3 regions of the Rhizobium sp. B230/85 genome follow, and region 3 is predicted to be linked to each of the others. Evidence: riboswitches for the same ligand, from Rfam matches in the RefSeq annotation. Region 3 holds a riboswitch; each other region holds the start of a gene.

Region 1 (8,068 bases), on a different replicon from region 3:
CTCGCACACCCATCCTTCAGTAAGAGGATGGCTCTTTCGATGAAGAGTTGCGATAACTGCGAACGAGAAATCTCCGATCACCTTTCGGTCTGTCCCTATTGTGACAGGCTTCAAATGTCTGGTGATCTACGGGTCAGGCAAACCAAGAGAGTGGTGGTCGTGGTCATATTGACTATCATTCTGACCAGCGGTTGGGCCCTCATTCGGTATTACACGCACGGCGTCATACCCCTTCCCAAATGAAGTCAGTTTCGAGCATCTCCCGTCGGTTCACCATTTGGTCGCCGGACGTCGTCCTATCAATGCAAATTTGGCGGCAACCGGAAGATTCTGATGAGACATGAGATCTTTATTGTGCAGCGGAAATGGATAGTTGGCTTCGGGCAAGGCATCATCACCACGTAAAACGATCAGAATTCCGCCTCGACTGCATATCAGACGGCCGCCTGCATCTTTGGAATGTGCCGAGAGAGGTTGCTACGGTTTATGACGGGATCGATGCCGCTGAGCGAGCCTTATCGGCCCTACAACGGGAATTGTTCGCGCTCATCGTGGAAGAATTCGTAGTCCGGCAGGACTTCGTCGCCGAAGTGATCGAAGTGACTATTGAGGGCGAAGACAACGCGGTGCTTACGCGCTACTCGCTTCCGAAAGTCTGAGTGCAACCTCCGCCACAGTCCTCCTCGGATTTCTCGGCGCCGGCGGGATGACCTTACTCAATGATACCCAGGCCGTTGGCGTAATCTTCCCAACCCATTTGCCAGCTGGAACCGCCAGGCGGCGTGAAGTCGAGCAATGTGACCTGAGGGTGCGGGTTTGCTGAGAGACAAGGGGACGTCGCGATGGCCCCTTGAAACCTTTGCGACAGCGTCAGACCGGACTTTTGATTTCGACGTCGTCCAAGCCTTTGGCTTTGTAGATCACGAAGGAGAGGATCCATGCGAGAAGGAAGACGCCGATGATCACGAACCCGAGATTGTTGAAGTTTTCGTTCAATCCGCCGACGATGTCCCAGAGGCCACCTTCCAACCCCAACTTGTCACTGATCAATCCAAGGGCTTCGATACCGCCGATGAGCACGGCTACGATGATCGAAACCAGTGTGATAGTCATGTTGTAGTAAAGTTTCCGCATCGGCTTGACGAAGGCCCAATCATAGGCGCCGAGCATCATCACGCCGTCAGTTGTGTCGATCAAGGACATGCCGGCAGCAAACAGTACCGGGAAGACCATGATCGCCTCGACCGGAACGCCTTTGGCCACTTGTGTCGCTGACACGCCAAACATAGCGACCTCGGTCGCAGTATCGAAGCCAAGGCCGAATAGAAAACCAAGGGGAAACATATGCCAACTCTTGGTGACCAGCTTGAACATCGGGCGCAATACGCGCGCGAGAAAGCCTCGATTGTTGAGGAGAAGGTCAAGATCCTCCTCGACATAGGTGCCCCCTGCCCTCACGCGGCGGTAGCTCTGATAGATCGACACGAAGATCACGATGTTCATCGTGGCAATAATCAGCAAAAACAATGCCGAAATGCTCGTGCTGATCGTGCCGCCAACACCCTCGAGGCTCTGGAACCCACCCAGCAGCGAGGATGCCGCCACCACAGCTCCAGCAACCAGCACGACCACCGTCGAATGTCCGATTGCGAAAAAGAAGCCGACGGAAACCGGCCGCTGTTTCATTTGCATGAGCTTTCGGGTGACATTGTCAATGGCAGCTATATGGTCGGCATCAATGGCATGGCGAAGGCCGAGCCCGTAGATTACGAGTGCCACGCCGAGTAGCGCAGGCTCGTCCCAGAAAGCGACAAGCGCCCATAGCCAGGCTCCAAAATTAAGAACGGCAAGAACCGTATAGATCGTCACGAGGCGTGCCTTGAAATCAGGCGTGCTCTCGTCGAAAGGTCTGGTGATATTGGTAAACATGGGAAGTCCTTTGTGTGACGTCTGCTGTCATGGCAAAGGTGACGGAAATCCGCCGCGTCGAGACACCCCGCCCCACGCTTATGCCAATGACGTCCAATGATGGCAGGTCTCCTGACTTGCGGGTCGTTGCCGCATCCGCCTTCCCAGTCCCCATGCGGACCAGTGGCATCTTGAATGAAGCTCGTCGCTCACAGTTGCGGGGACAGTCCCGGTTTTGGCTCCTGATGGGTAATCCGCACCGTGTTCCCTTTTGATCCCATACGGGAACCATCGCGGAGACTATTACGAATGCGAGGTGGCCACGTCAATCAGTGCAGCGTGCTGCCGGCCGAAATTTGGTCGAGCATCATGACTTGGCATTTCTGCTGCCATCCAGTAAAGGCGGCTTCACCAATTCAGAGCGTGCGCTATCGCGTACAAAGCGTTCGTGCTGGAATATTGCTCCACCGACAAGGTTGCCAGATGAAGCCCATCCGCAGCATCACCATTATGATTTTTGTGGCCTTGATCTGGGCTGGGGCATTAACCGACCATAGGTGACCGCGGTGCCTGATTAGATGACCGCCGGTAAAAGCGAAAACCAAACTGGTGGCTGCCAGCGCCAGGATGCGCTCCGAAATAGAGACCGCCGCAAGTCGCTTGAGGCAAATGTGAACGCCTTGAACCAACTCGAACCTGCATCACCGGCAAAGAATTATTTTGGTCGTTACCAACGGTCAGGCCTTGTATGCGCCGGGAAACACAATGTCCTGATCCACGAGGACATCGAATTTGTAGCCAGGGCGAATTTCTAGGGTCGACTGAACATCCATGTTCCGCTGGATTGTCCGGTCCGCCACACGCCCGAATGTTTCGGCGAAATTGCGCCGCGTGGCATCCGAGGCAGTGTCCTGGGTCGCGAGTGTTGAGCTTTCTGGAACGGCCATGTCTATACCCGTCCCGATCAGCGCGATCAGCACGGCCGAGCCGAAGGTTTTCAAATAATGGCTGTTTACCTTGTCGTTAAAACCGCCATAGCCTTCAGCATCGGTCCCCGACATCCCGCCGATCTGCAAAGTCGAACCATTGGGGAAAATGATGTCTGTCCAAACAACAAGCACACGCTTCTGTCCGAATGACACCTTGCTGTCGTAACGGCCGAACAGTTTCGTTCCCTGCGGTATCAGCAGGCGATGACCGGTGGCGCTGTCATAGACATTCTGGCTCACCTGGCCGGTGATCCGGCCGGGAAGATCGGAATTAATGCCGGTGATCAGCGTTGCCGGAATGACCGAGCCTCGCTTCAGCTCGAAGGGCGATTGTTGAGGCACGACACGGTTCGGCAGATAGCCAAGGTCTTTCAGGTCGGCGTTGAAGAACTCTTCCTTGGCGCTTTGCGCATTGGGATCGACGTTTTGACCACCAAGCCCCGCACGCAGGGCGGCCGCATAGAGATCGGGGGTGCTGCCGGTGTTTGTCGGGGTTGTTGCGGGTCTTGCCGACGTGTCCGCGGTCGCTCCATTCGTTTCAGCACGGGCTTCCAGCTTACTGCGATCAATGGCGAGCGGCGCATCATAGGCAGCGTTGTTCGCCTGCAGCCTAGCCAATCTCTGGCGCTGCTGCTCGCGCAGATATTGTTCTTGTTGTTCTCTTGCGAGACGAGCCCGCCAAACCCCTTCCGCTTCGAGCTCCTGGCCGCGCTGCTGCACATCGCGGTGCCCCGGCTGCTCTGGGAAAGGATTGTTGGTCTTCTCATCGGCCGGCTTTGCTTCGACCGGCTTCGGCTGGAAGGTGGTCTGTTGCCGCTGGTCACCGATAATGCCATCGGTCACACCGCGTTTGATCTGGTCGGCGTAGGTGGAGGCAGGGTTGCCCGAACTTATCTCCGGACCACTGTCCTTGGCGAAGTAGAACCCGCGCGAAGCAAGCCCAAAGAAAATGACACCAAGGAACGCGATCGTGAGGACGATAACGGCCATGATCGGCACGCGGTTGATCCGCCGTATACCGGGCTGGGGCTGGCTGCTCTGTGCATTGCCGAGCTTGAGGGATTGCGCCATGGTTGGTCTCCTCAACTGCGCCGCACGAGCGACAGTGCGCTCGCTGGCGTCGCGCCGTTCGCCGTCACAGAATAGGCTCGGCCGAGTTCAACGCTGTTGGTCGAAAGACGTGCCAGCACCTGACCATCAAACGGGACAATGACGTAGGCGAGCGGGATCATCGCCGTGTCACGATCGGTCTTCTGATTGGTGACCACGGCGTAGCCCCATCCCTTCAACGTGGCTTCCAACGCCTGGCCGAAGGGCGAAGCATCCACCTTAAGTGCGACGGTTGCCTTCCCGGGCCCGATCTGTTCGGCAAGACGGCTGACCATGTCTCCGGCAATAGCACTCGCCGCCAGGCCGGAAATTTCCGGTGGCGCGTTGCTAGCGACGAGGTCGTCGGCTCCGGTGGACTGGCATCCGGAGAGGAGAATGGTCAGAGCGGTGGCTGCGGCAAAACTGCGAACTGGAATCAGGAACATTGGCGCATGGGCGAAAGCATGCATCATTGGCCTCCCCTTTTGATCGTTACCTTCTCTTGCTTCCACCCGACGCCGGAAACGAGCACTGCGCGGTCGATCAGATAGTCGACGACCATCATGTCGTTCTTCATGCGGTAGTTGACGATGCGATTCTGCCCGCCTGACGTGACGAAAAGAACCGGCGCGTCCTGGCCGGAGATAGAACGCGGGAACTGGATGTAAGTTTTGAGCCGGTCGGAATAGACCCGCGTGGGCCGCCAACCGGCGCTGCCCGAGACCGAATATGAAAAGTTCAATTGTTCGGCGGGGACGCCTGCGCCCGGGATGGTGCTTGCCTCCAACCGCGCATTCACGTCGGCAAGCTTGGTCGACACATCCTCTGGATATTCAAAGCCAACGCGCGCCATATACTGGGTCGGATGGGACTTGAGCTGGATGTGATAGGTGCGTCTGGATGTCGTGACGACCATTGAGGTCACGAGACTAGGTTCTGCCGGTTTGACAATCAGGTGGATCGCCTGACCGCCGGCAGCCCCCGAGGTCGCCGGCTCGACCTTCCAGCGCACCGTGTCGCCGACCAGCACGTCTCGGACGACCTCGCCACCTTGCAGTTCAATATCGCAAACCTGTAGCGGCGAGCAGACGACCGAGGGCTGCACCTCGCCGTATAGGAAGATCACCTTGCCGTCGGCGCCCTTGGTGACGAGACCCCGCGATCCACGCCATTGGGTGGAGATGCCCATGCCCTTTGCCTCGTTGGCGGTTACGCCATCGGCAGCAGAAGCATGGAAGGGAACGACTATTGAAGACGCCAACATCACCGAGACGAGAGCACTCGTCAGCATGGCCCGTGTTCTTGTACGTGGGATGATCATGTTCGGGGCGATGCCTTTCAAAGCTGTGCTGTCCAGTCAAAGTCGCGGAGATAGAGACCGATGGGGTTTATACGGATGACGCCCTCGTCCTGAGGAGGGGTCAGTGTCACCGTTGCAATGCCGCGGAAGCGGCGGACGGCCGTTTCCTTGCCGCGCCGATCGCGCTCGAACTCGGTCCAGTCCATCTGGTAGCTCTGGTTCGACAACGCGACGATATTGTCGACCTCGACCGCCACCGTCGCGATCTTTGCTTTCTCAAACGGTGAGTTCGTGCGGAACCAGGTATTGACCTTCTCGGTTGCCGGATCGGATGTCCGAAGTAGGCCGTAGGTCCGGTCGATATATTGCTTCTGCACGACCGCGTCGGGCGTCACACTGCGAAAATTCGAGACGAAGCTACCGAGGGTGGCCCGCACGACACGCGGATCGGCATATTCAATTTGCTGCGGAAATCCAGCATTGACCGCCGCGCCGAGCTTGTCGACCTCAACGATATATGGAACGAGCTTGACCTGGGTGCTCTGGTAGAGCGCGTAGCCAAAACCGATCACGGCCATGGTCATGCCAGTGATGCCGACGATCCGCCAGGCGGTCGCTGCCTTTACGTAGGATCCATAGCGCTCATTCCATTCGTTGCGCGCAGCGAGATAGGGATTGTCGGGCATGTGTTGTCCGGCCATGAACGCTCTGCCTCCAGTCATTTGGTGTCGTTGATCGGCGGGGGTGGAGGCGGTGATCCGGGTCGGCCTGACTGCTGGTCTAGTTTGGCGTTGGCGAGCCCCAGTAGAGAACCGGCGTAGGCCCCGGGAGAGCCGATCGCCTTATCCTTTGCCGCCGAACTGAGCGCACCGGCGGCCCCACCGATACCCGCCTCCATGCCGCGCATGGCGGCAGTTCCGAGCGAGGATCCCCCTGCCCTTGCCGCACTCGCGGCCTGGAAGCCTCGGCTGGCTGCGGCCGTTGCCAAAAACCCAGCGCTTGCTGCAAACGATGCGGCCTGTCCGCCGTGGCGGATCGCTTCCATTCCTCCGGAAACAGAGGCGCCTTGAACGACGCCCTGAAGGATCGGCGGCACATACATGGCGATGACAAAGACCACAACCGAGATACCGGCGATGGCGAGCGTATTGATGAACTGCTCTGATGTGGCTGTCGGCGCCTCGGCCAATCCCAGCAGGATGTCGGAGCCGATCTTGGCAATCATCACCAGCGCCATCAGCTTCATGCCCACGGAGAACGCGTAGACCAGATATTTGATGGCAAAATCCTTGGTGTAGGACATTCCGCCCAATCCGAGCATGATCATGCCCGCCAGCAGACCCACATACATCTCAACCATGACCGAGACGAAGATGGCGGCCACGAGTGAGAAGGACACAACCACCACCACCATGGCGAAGACGGCGGCGATGGCGAGCGCGTTGTCTTCCCACAGTCCGAACTTCGCCTGTTCGGACATCTTGGTTGCGACACGAATGCCGGCGTCGAAAATGTTGGCGGGAGAGGCCGAGCCACCGCCAGCTCCGATCTGGTAGAGGCTGTCGACAACAGCTTTGGCAAAGGCCGGCCCCTCATTGAGAATGAAGGCAAACAGCCCGATGAACATGATGCGCTTGACGAGCTCGGCAAACCAGCTATCGAGCGAGGCGGCATTGATCGCCAGCCACACCGCGGCGATGCCGATCTCGATGCCCGCGAGGATCCAGAACAATGACCGCGCGGCGTTCATCACAGTCGTTTCCCAGCCCTTTGCGGCGGTGACGACGGAATTCTCCAGGGTGCTCAGCACCTGACCCTGTTGTGCAAAGGCCGGCGCGGTCGCGATCAACACGATGCCGATCGTGGCAAAGGTGAGTCCGAGGTGGCGGGAACGAGGAACGATCACCATCTCGGTTTCATCTCCTGGCCGCCGCGAATGCCGCTATCGGTGTCGCCGCCAAAGACTTTCTCGCGGTGTTCGCGCTGGGCCGCATCGGATGCCTCTCCTGCTCTGGAGACCGGATGGGGACCAGGCTGGACGACGATCCAGGTGAGGACGCCGACAACGAGTGTGAAGGCCCCTACGACCGTCGCGATGATGATGCGGCGCGGGCTCACCAGCGGGGCTCCATCGTCTGCCCGCCGCGGATGTCATGCTCGGTTCCGCTGAAGAATTTTTCCCGGCGTGCTTGGGCGAGATCCTTTTGTGCCTGCTCCGACTGGAACCAGGTGCCCATCATCGTCATCTGCTGGGAAACCAGCCCACGCAGCTTCTGCATTTGCGCCACCTGCTGGGCGGCGATCTGGTGGCCGACCTGCAGCGCCTTCATCTGCCCGTTGGCCGTTTCCGACATCGAGCGCAGTGATGACATCGTGCTCTCCTCGCTCGAGAACTGGTCCGCCGTCAGGTTTGCTGCCTTTAGGGTTCCTGCGATCGTATCGCGGTTGGTGTCCGACCAGTTCTGATAGGTCTGGGAGAAGCTTGCCCCGTCAGGCAGGTTGCTCTTCATCTCGGAAAAACTCTGGAAGCGCTGCTTCAGGACATCGTCAATGTTGCCCATTGAGAAGGCGACGCCTTGTCCTTGCGCGACCACGTTCTTCAGGTTCTTCAGGTCGTTCTCGACCTGACCCCAGACGTGGTTTGGCAACTGCGCCGTGTTCTGCAGCATGTTCTTGTAGATGTTGATCTGGTTCTGGATCTGCTCCGCCAGCTGCGAGATCTGCGTGATCTGGTTGTTCACCTGCTCGGCCGATTTGCCCACGAGCGAGACCAGCTCGGCAT
Region 2 (8,068 bases), on a different replicon from region 3:
GCAATGGAAGACCATGGCGGCAACACCATGAGAGGCTGCTTGCCGCGTGCCGTGAAGACTGCAGGAACGAAGGCTTGTGCGAAGGGTATCGCCAATGTCGGTAGGTGTCGGAACGTGTCTTCGCCCCAGGCATAGTGTCTCTGCCATCCGCCTAGGGGATCGGCGAGCACAAGATGAGCGAGAGGTAGGATGGCCGAACCCGGTGGGACTGATTCCAGTACCGATATGACGTCGTTGGCGTCGTTTTCGCCTTGCCACCAATTGTAGCTTATCCATGCGGTGCGCCCGAAGACAACGAGGGTCAAGGCGAGCATTATGACACGTGCCTCGTGTCGCGCCAGTTTCGGCAGCGGACAGAACATCACCATGCCCGTGAGTGCGGCCATTATGGGAAAGCGCCAGCTTATCCAGCCGGTCCCCACCATGCTGCGGGGGGAAAGGCAGGCGACGATGGTGAGACCGAGTGCAGCTATCGCAAGTCCCGTGTGCATCCTGAACCGGCCAGTGCGGGCGGCGTTGGTGCAGACCAGGACTACAGGGATAAGCAGCATCACATCGACCACGGAGACGTACGTCCAAATCGCCGAGAAAAGGTTCATCATCTGCCGGGTCGGCGTGGCGTTCCACATCGTCTCCAATCCCAGCGCATTCCCAAGTAAGACCGGCGACCGCAGAAACAACAGAAGCGGGAAAATCGCGCAAGCCAGGAATGCAAGCGCTATCCGAATGGCCAATCTGCTCCAATCGGCCAGTGAACGGCGCAGTTCTAACCGGGGGGAGATTTCGAGACCGCAGATCAGCGCAAGGTAGAACCCCAGTGAGAATAGATGCATTATCGTTAAAAGCAGGGAAGCCAGAAGTCGCCAGACGAATAACGCCCGTCTGTTCCTGACCTGTAAATGCAGATCGACCGATGCAAACAGCAATGCTAAGCCGAGGCCGATCTGGAAGTTGATGAAGCCGCCGATAAGCGTCGCGCACCATGCAAGGTAGAGCATTGCGATCTGCCAGTAGTAAGATCCGCCGAACACCTTACGATGCAGTATTATGGCGCCTATTGGCGGCAGCACGATCGCTGCAAAGAGAATAGCGCGTGCCAGCATACTGACACCGATCAACGGTCCAAGATAACGGGCCATAAGATCTATGCCGAGATTTGTGAAGGTGCCGTGCCAGTCGAGCGCATAGATTTGCGCGAGATGGACTTCCGTAATGCCGCCTGCGATCAGCCACATGCGTGTATAGTGGTTCGCATAATCGAGGAGCGGCGGGAACTTGAACGCCGTCACCATCAGTCCCACAATGCCGAGGAAGGCGAAAATCGAGGTGTTGGTGTTCTGCAGGACCGAATCCGCGATTCCTTTCGGTGCGGGTTCGGACTGTGGATCTGAGGGCATATCCACAACGAGGTCGACGGGCCTCATCGGACGGCCCTTGCCCTTGCATTCTCCGGCTGTTCGCCTCCATCCTGCAAGGCTGACGCGATTGCCCTGCGTCTTCCTGCGGCGTCTAAATCTGAGAAATCGCTGGTTAACGTCAGATCTCGTCCATTTTGCAGCAGGCTCTCGATCATGAACATTGGACGTCGTTTGCTTTCCTGCACCAATCGCCCCAAATATTCGCCAATAATTCCAATGCATATCAACTGGATGGCGCTGAAAGCTGTGACGGCACACATGATACTGGACCAGCCAACGATCGTGTCACCAGAGAGCCACCGTGCGATCGAAAAGATGAGCAGCAAAAATGCAATGCCCGCAGTCGCAAGCCCGAGGATAGTACTGACACGCAACGGAGTTGTCGAAAAACTCGTCACGGCGTCCAACGCGAAGCCGATCATTTTGCGCAGAGGATATTTGGTTTCGCCGGCAAAACGTGCGTCGCGTTCGTAGGGCAAGGCAACTTGTCGCCCGCCGATCCAGCTGACCATGCCTCGTATGAACCGATCACGCTCCGGCATAGCCATCAGGATATCAACAACCCGGCGGCGCATCAGCCGGAAGTCGCCCGTGTCGCGCGGTATCGTGACCGATGCCAGCCGGGAAAGAAGACGGTAAAAAAGCGAAGCCGAGGCACGCTTGAACCACGTTTCGCCCTGACGTTGACAACGCTGGCCGTAGACCACATCGGCGCCACCATCCATGATCGGCATCATCATCAACAACAGTTCCGGCGGATCCTGCAGATCTGCATCGATCAAGAGGATACGCTCGCCGCAGCATGCAGCGAGCCCAGCGGTAGCCGCCAGCTGGTGGCCATGATTACGCATCAGGCGTACCCCAAGGATCTGGGGCACGAGTGCTGTCATTGCAGCAATTATATTCCAAGTTTCGTCGCTGGAGCCGTCATCGACCAAAACAATCTCGAAATCCTCACCGGCTACCGATCGAGCCGCCGCTACGCAGCGACGGCAGAATTCCGATATCCCCTCCTGCTCGTTGTAGCAGGGTGCAACAATTGAGAGGATGAGTGGTGAAATATTGGTCATATGCGCTCGTCAATGTTCAGCGCGTAGCCTAACCTTCAAAGGTCAAGACTTTCTTGCAAAGCAGCAGAAATGCTCAATCACGGCTACCGCTATCCTTCGACATTCGGATGTTGCGCAGTGTATTGGCCGTGATGGCCCCACACACACATTTGCCACGCCGCCCGAGGCCTAGGCCAGCAGGTACTGGATGTGGCAGCGGCCGTGGATCGCGGACTTTTCTACGTGCGCTTTTACTCCGAAGACCGTGCGAATGAGGTGTTCGGTGAGGACGTCTTCCGGTGATCCGGCGGCGACGACCTTGCCGTCTCGCAGGACGACGAGACTGTCGCAGAACATGGCCGCAAGATTGAGGTCGTGAAGGGCGACGATACAGGTGATATCCAGTTTGGCGACAAGCGACAGGATATCCAGCTGGTGCTGGATATCGAGATGGTTGGTCGGCTCGTCGAGTAGTAACTCCGTCGGAGCCTGCGCCAGCGCGCGGGCAATGTGCACCCTTTGACGCTCGCCGCCCGACAGCGTCTGCCATAGTTGGGCTGCCCGGGCCTGCATGTCGACCCGGGCGAGCGCGATCTCGACGGCGGCATCGTCGTCGCTGCTCCAGGTGGAGAGCAATCCTCTGTGGGGCGTGCGACCGAGGCGGACGACGTCGGCGACGGTCAATGGCGTGTCGGTCGTCGATTGCTGCTCAACGAAGCCTATGCGTCGCGAGATCTCGCTGCGCGACAGGCTAGCCACATCATGTTCTCCAAGTCGTATAATGCCGCTGCGGACCTTCCTCAACCGGCAGATCAGGCGCAGCAGGCTGGATTTCCCCGATCCGTTCGGCCCAAGCAGACCGAGAACCTTGCCTTGCTCGATCGCCAGGCTGATGCCGTTAACGATGAGCGTGTTACCGGCTGCATAGGTGACGTCGTCGACGGATATGCTCATGGGGTCCTCCGGACACGATAGAGGATGACGGCAAAAGCGGGCGCTCCAAAGAGAGCCGTGACGACGCCGATCGGCAGGATCTGCTGGGGGATGATGATGCGCGAAGCAATATCGGCTCCGACCATGAAGATCGCGCCGCCAAGGGCGGTCGCCGGCAGCAGGCGGCCGTGCGACGGCCCGACCAGGAAGCGCGCGGCGTGCGGAATGACAAGCCCGACGAAGCCGATCGAGCCGACCATGCTGACGACGCTCGCCGTCATGACGGCGGTCGTGCCAAGGAGTACGATCTGTACGCGGCGCACCGGGATGCCGAGGGAGGTCGCCGCGTCGGCGCCAAAGACGAAGGCGTCGAGCGCCCTGACATGGCAGAGGCAGACGATGAAGCCCGCCAAGGTCACGGGGGCGGAGAGATAGACGTCTGGCCAGCGCACGCCGCTCATCGAACCGAGCAGCCAGAACAGCACGCCGCGCGCCTGCTCTGCATTGGCAGACGTTGTGACGATGTAGGAGGTCAGGGCATTGAACAGCTGCGATCCGGCAACGCCGCAGAGAATGATCCGCTCGCCCGACCCGCCTGCCCCTGAGGCCAGAATGCCCACCAGCGTAAAGGCGACGACGGCCCCGATGAATGCTCCGCCGGACAGCCCGAGAACGTTTGCGCCGAGCCCGAGGATCGTGATGCAAACTGCCCCTGTCGAGGCGCCTGCCGAAATGCCAAGCACATAGGGTTCGGCCAGCGGGTTGCGCAGCAGGGCCTGGAGCACGGCGCCGCAGAGCGCCAGCGAGGCTCCGGCACTGGCTGCAACCAGTGCCCGGCTGAGACGGTAATCCCAGACGATGCCTTGGTGAATACGGTCGATTGCAAAGCCCGTGCCGAAGATGCGGTTCGACACAGCCTCTGCCGTCGTCTGCAGCGGGATGGAGATTTCCCCGATGGAAACGGCAAGGCTGATCGAAAATCCGAGGACGACGATGGCGGCAACGGCGAGCGCTGCAAGCGCCCACCATCTACGCCGTGTTACGACTGCGCTGTTGCTCACCGGGCCAGACCGAAGGACCTGATGCCATTTGCAAGAACCTCGATGCCGTCGATCGTCCGGATCGTCGGGTTCATGGACTGCGCATCCATCATCACAAATCGTTTGTTCCTGACGGCGTCCACTTCGCTGGTGACGGGATCGTTCTGCAGGAAGTCCAGCTTCACCTTGGGATCGTCTGCCGCATAGCGGCGGCGATCCATGGTGGCGATGACGATGACGGCCGGGTTCGCCTGGGATATTGTTTCCCAGCCGACAAGCGGCCATTCCTCCTCGGTGGTCACGACGTTGCGCGCATCGAGGGCCTGCATCATATAAGCGGGGGCACCGTTCTTGCCGGCTATGAAGGCATCGCCCCTGACCTCTTTGCTCGAGAACCAGAAGACGATCGGCAGGTGCTTGGCGGCCGCACCCTCCACGGATGCCACAGCGGTGGCCTCGCGTTTCCTAAGGTCGGCGATCAGGGCATCGCCGCGGTCCTTGATATCGAAGACTTCGGAGAGCTGGGCGATCTCCTGATAGACTAGATCCATGCTGAACATCTGCTTGCGGACCCCGTCTCCGCCGTCGGAATTGACTTTGGCGACACAATCAGCCGGCGAGATATAGGTATTTATTCCGAGGTCGGAGAATTGCTCCCGCTTACCGACGGAACCCTGCGGTCCGACATGCCACTCGAATTCCGCAGCCACCAAGTCTGGTTGGCGTCCGACGACGGATTCGAAGCTCGGATCGTTGTCGGCCAGCCTTTTGATCTTGCTGTTGGCCTGTGCATATTGAGGAAGCACGGGACCCACCCAGACCGCCGTGCCGACGATCTTGTCGGCAAGGCCGAGAGACAGGAGAACTTCCGTCATCCCCTGGCCGATGGACACTATCTTCGAAGGCGCCCTGGCAAAGGTCACCTGTTGACCGCAATTGGTTATGGACAGCGGATAGACCGTTGCCGCGAATGCGGGGGCGGCCATGCCGAGAAGCCCGCAGGCAAGCGTAATGCTGGACAGAAACTGACGCATGAAAAATATCTCGATTTTATGGGAAGGCGAGTGCCCTGGTGCTGCAGGTATGCGGCAGCGAGGCAAGCTGCGGTTGCCACGTCAGCTGTCGGAAGCCCAATCGAGCCGGAGATGCGCCAGGCTATGGCGAAAATTCAAATGAGACATATCTGTTCCTTTCCGGGCATCCCCGCCCGGGTTCATGGGATAGCGCTTGACGGCAGGTCTCCTGACTTGCGGATATGCGCCGATCATCTGTCTTCCCGCGAAACCTTCGCAGTGACATGGCCCTGAGGCCCTGGGATGAGCAGCAATCCGCTTACAGTTGCGGGGGCAGTCACGGTCTTGGTCCCATTCGGGTGGCCCTCACCGTGTTCCCTATTAATCCCCTTGGAGTCATCCTAAGGGAACCGTCGATGGCATCTATGACAGGCCTGCAACGGCGGTCAAGGTGGGCGGGTCTCGCAAAATCTCGCACAGGTCGGAAATCCATCATTGCTTTATATTATGTTATAACGTTACATTATTGGTAAAATGCAGGCAGTCAAGTGTCTTGTCGCGTTAGCCAACAAACAGACTGCTTACGCAAACCTGTTGCAAACGACGTGCAGGGTCTGGAATGTACGTACCGGAAAGGTGCCCGACGAAAGGCATTCCGGGAATCGCAGGCAGGAGTAGCGCATGAGCAAAATTATTATATTCACCGACCTGCACATGGTCCTGGAGGGAGAGACGATCATCGGCCTCGATCCCTATCAGCGCCTTTCAAGAGGGATAGATCATGTCAACCTGCATCACCGCGATGCTGAGTTTGCGGTGATGACGGGTGACCTCTCGCACCGCGGCAGTCGCCAATCCTATGCGAGACTGCGCGAACTGCTCGACACGCTCGAAATTCCCGTCCACCTGCTGGTCGGAAACCACGACAACCGCGAAAACTTCATTGCCGCCTATCCCGAAAGCCCGCGTGACGAGCACGGTTTTATCCAGCAGCGGATCGAGACCGAAAACGGTGTCATGCTTTTGCTCGATACGCTTTGCGGACCGCCCTACGTCTCGCCGGACGTTCATGCCGGGGTGCTGTGCGACAATCGGCTTGCCTGGTTGAAGCAGAACCTCACTGGTGCCGGCGACCGGCCCGTCTACATCTTCATGCATCACCCACCGCTCGACACCGGGTTTCCCGGGATGGACAAGATCAAGCTCCGGAACGGCGAGGAGTTTTACGATATCCTTGCCGAATACGGCAATGTCCGCCACATCTTCGCCGGCCATGTTCACCGTACGATTGGCGGCTCCCATCGCGGTATACCTTTCTCGGTATTCAAGAGCCCGGTCCATCAGCAGCCGATGGTATTCGATACGGAAGATACTTCCCTCTCCGTCGATGAACCGGGCGCCTACGGCATCGTTTTCCTGAAACCGCAGGGATGCCTCGTTCATGTCGAGGATTACGAACTGTCCAACCATTCGATATCGGGCAGCGACGCACTCGGTAACTGAGACATATGCCCTGACGTCGGACTATGCCGCGTCGCCGCCTCGTCTTTAGGCCGCTTCCATGACACCGACGCTGACCGGCAGGTCAGCGTTGGTGTTTTCACGTGCGCATCCTCCGGTTGCCGCGCGCGCCTCGGCAAGACCGGTGGAAAGATCGGAAAATTTGTAGGCAATAGTTGACATCGGGAGTCAACAAACAATACAGGAGTTAACCAGTCAACTTATTGATCATGGTCGTTGGTCGGTATTCCGTAGACTTTTCAGGTATTTGATAGATTGATTGCAGGGGGCTGCCGTGATGTTTCGCGAGGCTAGGACGACTGTATCGCCGGTGGGCACATCCTTTACGACGACAGTCGGACGTCTGATGATCGCGTTTCTGTCGAGTTCGACGCTGCTTGCCGCAACCCCGGTTTTCGCTCAGTCAGGCGACGCGGAAGCAACCACGCTCGCCAAGATCACCATTGCGGGCCAAGGCGACCGATCTGGCACCATTGACAAGACGATTGTCGCAAAGAGTTCCCGCTCCAGCAGCAAGACCGACACCCCGCTTCTCGACGCGCCGGCCTCGGTTTCCGTCGTCACCGCCAAGGAAATGAAGGAGCGCGGTGTCACCAACCTCGACCAGGCGCTGGCCTACACGCCCGGCGTCTCCACCGATATCTACGGCTCCGACGACCGCTACGACCACTTTTTGATCCGCGGTTTCTACCAGACGACCGACGGCTCTTTCCGTGACGGGCTGCCGATGCGTGTCGGCGGCTCCTTTACCGCCAGCCGCCTCGAGCCCTATGGCATGGAACGGATCGATGTGCTGAAGGGGTCCAACTCCACGCTGTTCGGCCTTTCCGGCCCCGGCGGTATCGTCAATGCGCTCACCAAGGTGCCGCAGGACAAAGACTTCGGCGAGATCTATACAACGGTTGGGAACGGACATGTCGAAACCGGCACCGACTTCGGCGGAGCGCTCGACAAGGATGGCATCTGGACCTACCGCATGACTGGCAAATGGCAGAATGCCAATGCCGGCATCGACCATACCAACGACGATCGCGTCTATGTCGCGCCGGCGCTGACCTGGTCGCCGGATGCCGACACCTCCGTCACCATCCTGA
Region 3 (8,068 bases):
AGGAAATGAAGATGGCGGCGGTGCGCGCCATCGCAGCCCTTGCCCGCGAAGCCCCCTCGGATGTTGCCGCCCGCGCCTATACCGGCGAAACGCCGATCTTCGGCCCGGAATACCTGATCCCCTCGCCCTTCGACCCGCGCCTGATCCTGCGCATCGCTCCGGCCGTCGCCAAGGCTGCGGAAGAGAGCGGCGTGGCGCTTCGCCCGATCACTGATTTCGACGCCTATCTCGATACGCTCAACCGCTTCGTCTTCCGCTCCGGCTTCGTCATGAAGCCGATCTTTGCAGCTGCCAAGCTCGCTCAGCCGAAGCGCGTCGTGTTTTCCGAAGGCGAAGACGAACGCGTGCTGCGCGCCGCCCAGGTGCTGCTCGAGGAAAACACGGCCGTGCCGATCCTCATCGGCCGCCCCAGCGTCATCGAGACACGCCTGAAGCGCTACGGCCTGAAAATCCGCCCGCACACCGATTTCGAAGTCATCAACCCGGAAGACGATCCGCGCTTCCGCGATTACGCCGACCTCTATTTCTCGCTTGTCGGCCGCAGCGGCGTCATCCCGGAGGCAGCCCGCACAATCGTCCGCACCAACACCACCGTCATCGGCGCACTGGCGCTGAAGCGTGGCGACGCCGATGCACTGATCTGCGGCCTCGAAGGCCGCTACGAGCGGCACCTGCGCGTTGTCCGCCAGATTATCGGCAAGCGCGCCAATGTCCGCGACTTCTCGGCCATGAGCCTGCTGATCTCGCAACGCGGCAACACGTTCTACACGGACACCTACGTCAACTTTAATCCGACGGCCGAAGAGATTGCCGAATCGACAGTGCTGGCAGCGGAGGAAATCCGCCGCTTCGGGATCACGCCACGCGCCGCCCTTGTCTCGCATTCGAACTTCGGCTCGCGCGAATCGGAGAGCGCCACGAAGATGCGCAATGCCCTCAGGCTCATCCGGCTTGCAGCCCCCGATCTAGAGGTCGATGGCGAAATGCACGGCGACAGCGCGATTTCCGAGCATCTGCGCCGCCGCGTCATGCCGGATAGCACGCTGACCGACGAGGCCAACCTGCTGGTGTTCCCGAACCTCGATGCGGCCAACATCACGCTTGGCGTTGTCAAGGAGATGATCGACGGGCTGCATGTCGGCCCAATCCTGCTCGGAACGGCCCTGCCGGCCCATATCCTGTCGCCCTCGGTCACCTCCCGTGGCGTCGTCAACATGGCAGCCGTGGCCGTGGTCGAGGCATCGCAGCCCGGCTGATACTGACGGGACCGCCGGGCATCATCCCGGCGGTCGACCACCTGCTGCCGAGCGCAGGGCTGGCGCAAGTCTGTGGGCGCCATATATCTTGCGCGTGATAATGGATGAACTGCAACTTCGCCCCGGCTGAGGCGGACACCATCCGAACGGAGCAGGCCAAAGGCGTGACAGTGGGCTGGAAACATTCATTTTGGGCGCTTGCCGCATCCTTGGCGATGGCAGCGCCACTGGCTGCCCAGACGAACGCAATCTGCGACGACCTGCGCGGCCAGATGGCCAATCTCAGCGAAACCGTCGGCACCAACCGCCAGCTCCGGCAATACCGCACCGCCATCGCCCAGCAGATATCCGAGTTGCGCCAAGTCGAGAACGACCTTGAGGACAACGAGTGCTCGTCCGGCAGCATGGTGATCATAAACGGTGACGACGACGGCACCTGCGCGCGGATCGAGGATACCCTGCAGCGCATGCAGGAGAACCTGCAGGATCTCGTTGCCAAGCGCGACCAGATCCAGCGCGGAGACGTTTCGGAAGGACCCACGCGCAACCAGCTTTCCGCAGCGCTGCGCGCCAACGGCTGCGAAGATCAGGATAGCGGCGATACCATCATCACCAACCGCCCGGCCCCGCAGGCAGGCATCGAGCCCAGCTACCCCGCAACCCCAGGGGCAACGACGCTGGACAGCAGCGGCGGTCCATCCGGCAACGAACCGGCACCGCAATCGCCGATCCAGAGCTACGCCTTCGGTCAATCCTATGGCGGCGGCAATGTCCGCACGGTCTGTGTGCGCACTTGCGATGGCGGTTTCTTTCCGATGACCCAGAATGCATCGCCCGGCGATTTCCAGCGGGATGGCGAAACCTGCGCGAGGATGTGCCCGGGCGTAAAGACCGAGTTGTTCTTCCACCGCCTGCCCGATCAGGAAACATCGGCGATGGTCTCCGCCTCGTCGGGCACCCCCTACAGCGCCATGCCCTACGCCTTCGCCTTCCGCAAACGGCCGCCGAACGAAAAGACCAGCTGCACCTGCAATCTGCCGGCCTATTACGAGGAAATGCGAAGGCAGAACGCACTGACAAAGCCGCCAGCCGCAGGCACGCAGCAAGGCTCGATCACGACGATCATTCCAAAAGAGTCGCCGCCGGCCGTGCCGACCGCACCCGCAAAGGGCGATGCGCCGCCGGTGGAACGGCCGTACGATCCGTCAGCCGGCAATGTCCGCCAGGTCGGCCCGGCATTCCTGCAGCCCGACCAGCGCAAACTAGACCTCACCCGTCCGGCCGTACCCGGCGAGCAGCCCCAGCAATAGGCCTCAGCCCTGCGGCCGGCCCCAGCCATTCTCGAACACCAGATCCTCCAGCGGCAATCGCTGCCGCCAGCCTTTGACGGCGAGTTCCGGTTCGCCATAGAGCTCGTCTACGAACCCCAGGCAGAGCCAGGCGATCATCTCGATCCGCTCCGGTATGCCGAGCAGCGCCCGGATATCGGCGTCGTGAAAAATGCTGACCCAGCCGACGCCCACACCCTCGGCGCGCGCCGCAAGCCAGAGATTCTGCACGGCGCAGACTGTCGAATAGGCATCCATGCGCGGATTGTGGGTGCGGCCGAGCACGACGGGCCCGGCACGATCCGGATCGCAGGTGATGCAGATGCTGAGCGGCGCCTTGCGGATCCCCTCGAGCTTCAGCGACCGGTAACTCTCGCGGCGGGCACCCTCGAACTGCAGCGCTGCCTCACCATTGGCGCGCTCGAAGGCTTCGAAAGCCTTCTCGCGGATACCGGCGTCGCGCACGAGAATGAAATTCCAGGGCTGCATGAAGCCAACCGAAGGCGCGTGATGGGCAGCGCCCAGCAGCCTTGCGATCAGGTCGTCCGGCAGCGGCTGCGGAAGGAACTGGTCCCGCACGTCCCTGCGCGTTTCGATCGCATGGTAGATGGCGTCGCGCTCGGCGACGGAAAAGGCTTGTGCGCGGACGAGATCGTCCCTGCAGTCAGGTCGCATCGTTTATATCCCCAACAATGCCAACCGCCCGCCGTCCTCGCGGGATCAGTCTATCTTATCAGGCCGGTCTTCTGGCTCGGCTTCATCTGGCGATGCTGCCTTCCCGGTCGAAACCAGTGGCATATCGGAGAACTGACCGTTCCCCCTGCATCGCCATCCGCCTTACAGCGTTGGGCACGCGCCGGATTTACACCGGCTTCCCGATTCTCCCGCCTGGGCGGGCACCTGATGAAGGAGATATGCGCGATCCGGCTAGCGATGGCAAGCGGATCGCAGGCCTGCTCAGCGCTCCGGTTCGTACCGGACAAAGGCGAACTCCTCGCCATCGGGTGACCAACTCGGTACGTTGATTGTCCCCTGGCCCCCGAACAGCTCGAACAACGTCGTGATGTTGCCGCCATCCATGTCCATCAGGCGCAGGCGGACGTCGAGATCGCGCGGATGATCGAAGACGTCGCCGTCGTAGGAGAGCAGCACGACCTTGTCGCCCTTCGGCGATGGATGGGGAAACCAGTTGCCGAACTCGTCGTCGGTCACCTGCTGCAGGTCGCGACCGTCAGGCCGGATCCGCCAGATCTGCATACGGCCCGTCCGGCTGGAGTTGAAATAGATCCACGCGCCATCGGCCGACCAGTCCGGCCCGTCGTTGCGGCCCTCGCCATGGGTCAGCCGCGTCTCCGCACCGCCCTCGACCGAGATCGTGTAGATGTCGAAGAGATCGCCGCGAATGCCGCAGTAGCTGACATGCTTTCCGTCGGGCGACCAGCCGTGCCAGTAGGACGGCAGGTTTGCCGTCACCTGCCTGGGAACGCCGCCTTCCGCCGGTACGAGATAGATGCAGGACTTGCCGTACTGGACCTTGTCGCAGAGCGCGATCAGCGTACCGTCGGGCGAGATGCCATGGTCGTTGTTGCAACGGTTGGCAAAGCCTGTATCGACGCGCTCGACAGTGGCGAGCCCGTCGAGCGACAGGCGGTAGAGAAGCCCGTCATCGTTGACGAGCAGGTAGCGTCCGTCCGGCGCGAAGTTCGGCGCCTCTACGAGACGATCGGTCTGCCAGACGACCCGCCTCTGACCTGTTGCAATGTTGAAGATCTCGACCGAACTGCGCATGTCTCACCCATCCTCGAAGCCGGCGCCCGAACCAAACAGCGACCGCGGAGGTTTTAACGGCTCGCCCAACGGACATCAACTGGCTCGACCGGACGCGATTGCGTGAGGCATCGCCATTCCCATGTTTTGCCGTTGCAATTCATCGTGGCAACCGAATACTGCCGCTAACCAGCATCGGAGCCACGCATGCCCAATCTCCCGAACTTCTTTCACACCCACTTCGATAAATCGTCGGACGATCTCGGCGTCATCGAGAAGCGGGTGCTGAAGCGAGCCCGCGAACGCAAGATCATCTCGACGGATGTCAACGCCGCCTTTTCCGCAAATGCCTCCGTCGGAGAGCGGCTCGCAGACGGGATTGCCCGCGTCGGCGGATCATGGGCGTTCATCGTCTCCTTCCTGTTGTTCCTGGTCGCCTGGACGGTGCTCAACACCATCCTGCTCTCGTCACGCGCCTTCGATCCCTACCCGTTCATCTTCCTCAACCTGATCCTCTCGATGATCGCAGCCATCCAGGCGCCGATCATCATGATGTCGCAGAACCGCCAGACCGAACGCGACCGCTTCGAGGCTGCCAAGGACTACGAAGTCAACCTCAAGGCCGAACTGGAAGTCCTGTCGCTGCACGAGAAGATCGACCTGCAGGTGTTGACCGAACTGTCGGCCCTCAGGGAGGAAGTGGGCCGCATTACGAGGCTGCTGGAGGCAAAGGCCTAGCGTCGGCGGGACTGCCCCTTGCGGACGATGGCTAGTCGGATTTCGGGAACTGGGGCAGACCGTCGTGGAGGCCGTAGAAGCCTGCCTTGTCGGCGCAGTAGATGTGATGACCCATCTTCAGGTCATTCGGATCATCGAACAGGCCGGCCATGATCGAGATCTGGTCGGCATCGTCGGCGACCCAGAACAGCGCGGAACCGCAGGTCTTGCAGAACCCGCGGCTGGCAGCGGGACTGGAGCGATACCAGCTGACATTCTCACCGCCCTCGACCGTAAGGTGGTCGGTCGCCGCGTTGGTGGCGGCGAAGTAGAGGCCGGTCTGCTTGCGGCATTGCGAGCAGTGACACCCGACCACATCCCTGAGCGGACCTGTCGTCCGTATTTTCACCGCGCCGCAAAGGCAAGATCCGGTATGGTCGTCCTTCATAGCGCCTTCTCGATCCTTGTCGTTAGGTATCATCCTGATGGTGCGGCATGCAGCTGTCAACTTCAGATTTCATGACTGCAGCATCAGCCACGCTGATAGCAGACCCTTTGCTGAATGCTCCCGGCATGCCCTCGTCGAAAGACGGTTAACAGGGCATTAAGCCACCTTTTCCCCCCGTCGTTGCCATGGCCGCACCAAACAGCCGGGTCCGTCGGCCAAGGTGCGATTTTGGGACAACCTATTCTGAAACGCGCCATTCATGCGTGCGTGTGGTTCAAAAATAAACCCGCCCAAAAATTGTATAGGTAACCTAATATTAGGATATCGCAATTCAAATTAAACCAGCAGGAATGGGAAGGTTGCGGCGACCGAAGGGGAGACGGAGACGATGATCAAGACCAAATTTCGCCATTGCGAACGTGGTACCGCAGCCCTCGAATTTGCGATCATCTTTCCTGTGTTCATTCTCGTGCTGATGACGCTGATCGCCTACGGCATCTATCTCAGCGCCGCCCATTCCGTTCAGCAGATCGCGGCCAATGCAGCCCGGACAGCCATCGCCGGCGTCACCGCGGCAGAGCGGGAGCAACTGGTCAACACCTACATAACCACCTCCACCCTTAACGATGCCATTCTGAACCCGGCTAAATTCACAGTCACGGTGCAGCCGGATCCGGCCAACGCCAACCAGTTCACGGTCAAGTTGTCCTACGACGCTCAGGACCTGCCGATCTGGAACCTCTACAGCTTCGCCATGCCAAGCAAGACGATTGTACGCACCGCAACGATCCGCATGGGAGGCATCTGATGCCGATCGGAACCATCCTGCGGCGCTGGACCCTGAGCGAGCAAGGCAACGTCGCAATCCTGGCTGCCATCACCGCACCTCTCATTCTGTACTGCATGAGCCTGGGTCTCGATTATGGCATGCTGAGGCTGCAGCAGCGCCGCCTGCAGCAGACGGCCGACCTGTCCGCAATTGTCGCGGCATCCGACGTCAACAATGCCCAGGCCAATATTCTCAACTACTTCAGCACCAACAACCTGAACATGGCTGTCCAGACGGCAAGCGGCTATGTCTCGAACACCGGAACGTCACCTCTTGGAGACGCCGTGAGTGCGGCAAAGTTCGACGGTATCGCAACGATAACGCTCGGCACCTACGTCGCTGATCCGACGATTGCCCTCGGCAGCCGCTTCGTGCCGGGCGCCACGCCATACGACGCCGTCAAGGTGAAAATCGAGCAGACCGGTGGACTGATTTTTGCCGCGAGTTTCGCAACCCCGCCGACCCTTTAGGCCGTCGGCACTGCATCGACGGAGAAGATTGCGGCGTTTTCGATCGGCTCGGGGCTGGCAAGCGTCAACAACGGACTTCTGAATGCCGTCCTGGGTGGCTTGCTCGGAACCAGTCTTTCCCTCAGCGCCATGGATTACAACGCGCTGCTGTCCACCAAGGTGAACGCCCTCTCGGTCGCCGACAAGCTGGCGACCAATCTCAACCTCACCGCCGGCAGCTATGCCGACACACTGGCGGCGGACGTCAAGTTCGGCGACGTGCTCAATGCAATCGGTGGTCAGGCCGGTCTCAACTCGGCCACCCGGAAAGCCATTCAATCCGTACAGACGGCGGCAAACAGTGCCCAGCTCCGGCTCAAGCTCGCCGATATATTGTCGCTCGGGCCTGTCGCCCAAAGACCCACCGGCAGCGGCTCGCAAATCAGCCTCGCTGCCAACGTCAGGGATCTGGTCACGGCCGCCGCCCTCGCCGCCAATGGCAGCAAGCAGGTTTCCGTCAATCTCGGCGGCACCATACCAGGCCTCACCACGGTGCAGATGACGATGGCCATCGGCGAACCGCCGCAAAGCACACCATCCCTGGCCGTTGGCGCCGTCGGCACGGTGGTGCGCACCTCCCAGACCCGTATCAAGCTATCCATAGCGATCGACGCACTGGCGGCGCTGGCTGGCACCAAAGTGCAGCTGCCGCTTTACGTGCATCTGGCCAATGCGACGGGAAAGCTTTCGGCCATCACCTGCCTCGGCAACGGCGCGCAGAACGCCAATGTCTCCGTCAGTACCATACCTGGCGTCGCCGATCTCTACATCGGCAACGTCGACACCACGCAGTTTTCCAATTTCGCGACCGGCCCGGACGTGACAGCTGCAACCTTGGTCAACGTGCTGGGCCTGATCACCGCCACGGCCAGCGCCCACGTCGCCATTACAAATATGACAAAGACGACGCTCACCTTCACGCCAGCCGACATAGCTGCCGGGGTGACAAAGACTGCCTCCACCACGGACACACTGACCTCCGCGATCTCGTCCCTGCTCGCCAACACCAACTATTCGATCAATATCCTGGGCCTCACCCTCGTCACCAAGGCCGTCTTTCAGCAAGCTCTGGCCATGACGCTTTCGAGCGTCAGCACGCCGCTCAACGATCTGCTCAGCAACGTGCTGCTTCTGGCCGGCGTCAAGGTCGGCCAGGCCGACGTCACGGTAACAGACGTCCGCTGCCAGCAGCCCGTACTCGTCCAATAGACGAC

The links. Region 3 has a riboswitch for cobalamin ahead of bluB (5,6-dimethylbenzimidazole synthase). Riboswitches for the same ligand answer to the same signal wherever they lie in the genome.
Region 1: linked by a shared signal. The riboswitch ahead of J5289_RS27140 (HoxN/HupN/NixA family nickel/cobalt transporter) and the one ahead of bluB (5,6-dimethylbenzimidazole synthase) in region 3 are both predicted to bind cobalamin.
Region 2: linked by a shared signal. The riboswitch ahead of J5289_RS22495 (ABC transporter substrate-binding protein) and the one ahead of bluB (5,6-dimethylbenzimidazole synthase) in region 3 are both predicted to bind cobalamin.

The regions. Positions count from the first base shown of each region.
Region 1 is NZ_CP072159.1:90,197-98,264, reverse strand. It holds gene J5289_RS27145 (hypothetical protein) at 366-659, shown strand; gene J5289_RS27140 (HoxN/HupN/NixA family nickel/cobalt transporter) at 871-1,929, opposite strand; cobalamin riboswitch at 2,013-2,216, opposite strand; gene trbI (IncP-type conjugal transfer protein TrbI) at 2,646-3,968, opposite strand; gene trbH (conjugal transfer protein TrbH) at 3,980-4,456, opposite strand; gene trbG (P-type conjugative transfer protein TrbG) at 4,456-5,250, opposite strand; gene J5289_RS27120 (conjugal transfer protein TrbF) at 5,325-5,987, opposite strand; gene trbL (P-type conjugative transfer protein TrbL) at 6,005-7,195, opposite strand; gene trbK (entry exclusion protein TrbK) at 7,189-7,404, opposite strand; gene trbJ (P-type conjugative transfer protein TrbJ) at 7,401-8,068, opposite strand, start outside.
Region 2 is NZ_CP072157.1:955,886-963,953, forward strand. It holds gene J5289_RS22475 (hypothetical protein) at 1-1,397, opposite strand, end outside; gene J5289_RS22480 (glycosyltransferase family 2 protein) at 1,421-2,488, opposite strand; gene J5289_RS22485 (ABC transporter ATP-binding protein) at 2,657-3,421, opposite strand; gene J5289_RS22490 (iron ABC transporter permease) at 3,418-4,461, opposite strand; gene J5289_RS22495 (ABC transporter substrate-binding protein) at 4,458-5,474, opposite strand; cobalamin riboswitch at 5,655-5,883, opposite strand; gene J5289_RS22500 (phosphodiesterase) at 6,135-6,956, shown strand; gene J5289_RS29470 (hypothetical protein) at 7,002-7,136, opposite strand; gene J5289_RS22505 (TonB-dependent siderophore receptor) at 7,252-8,068, shown strand, end outside.
Region 3 is NZ_CP072156.1:2,435,609-2,443,676, forward strand. It holds gene J5289_RS11835 (NADP-dependent malic enzyme) at 1-1,256, shown strand, start outside; gene J5289_RS11840 (DUF2865 domain-containing protein) at 1,472-2,566, shown strand; gene bluB (5,6-dimethylbenzimidazole synthase) at 2,570-3,259, opposite strand; cobalamin riboswitch at 3,303-3,503, opposite strand; gene J5289_RS11850 (PD40 domain-containing protein) at 3,542-4,372, opposite strand; gene J5289_RS11855 (DUF1003 domain-containing protein) at 4,559-5,089, shown strand; gene J5289_RS11860 (GFA family protein) at 5,121-5,516, opposite strand; gene J5289_RS11865 (TadE/TadG family type IV pilus assembly protein) at 5,905-6,324, shown strand; gene J5289_RS29205 (pilus assembly protein TadG-related protein) at 6,324-6,815, shown strand; gene J5289_RS11870 (hypothetical protein) at 6,915-8,063, shown strand.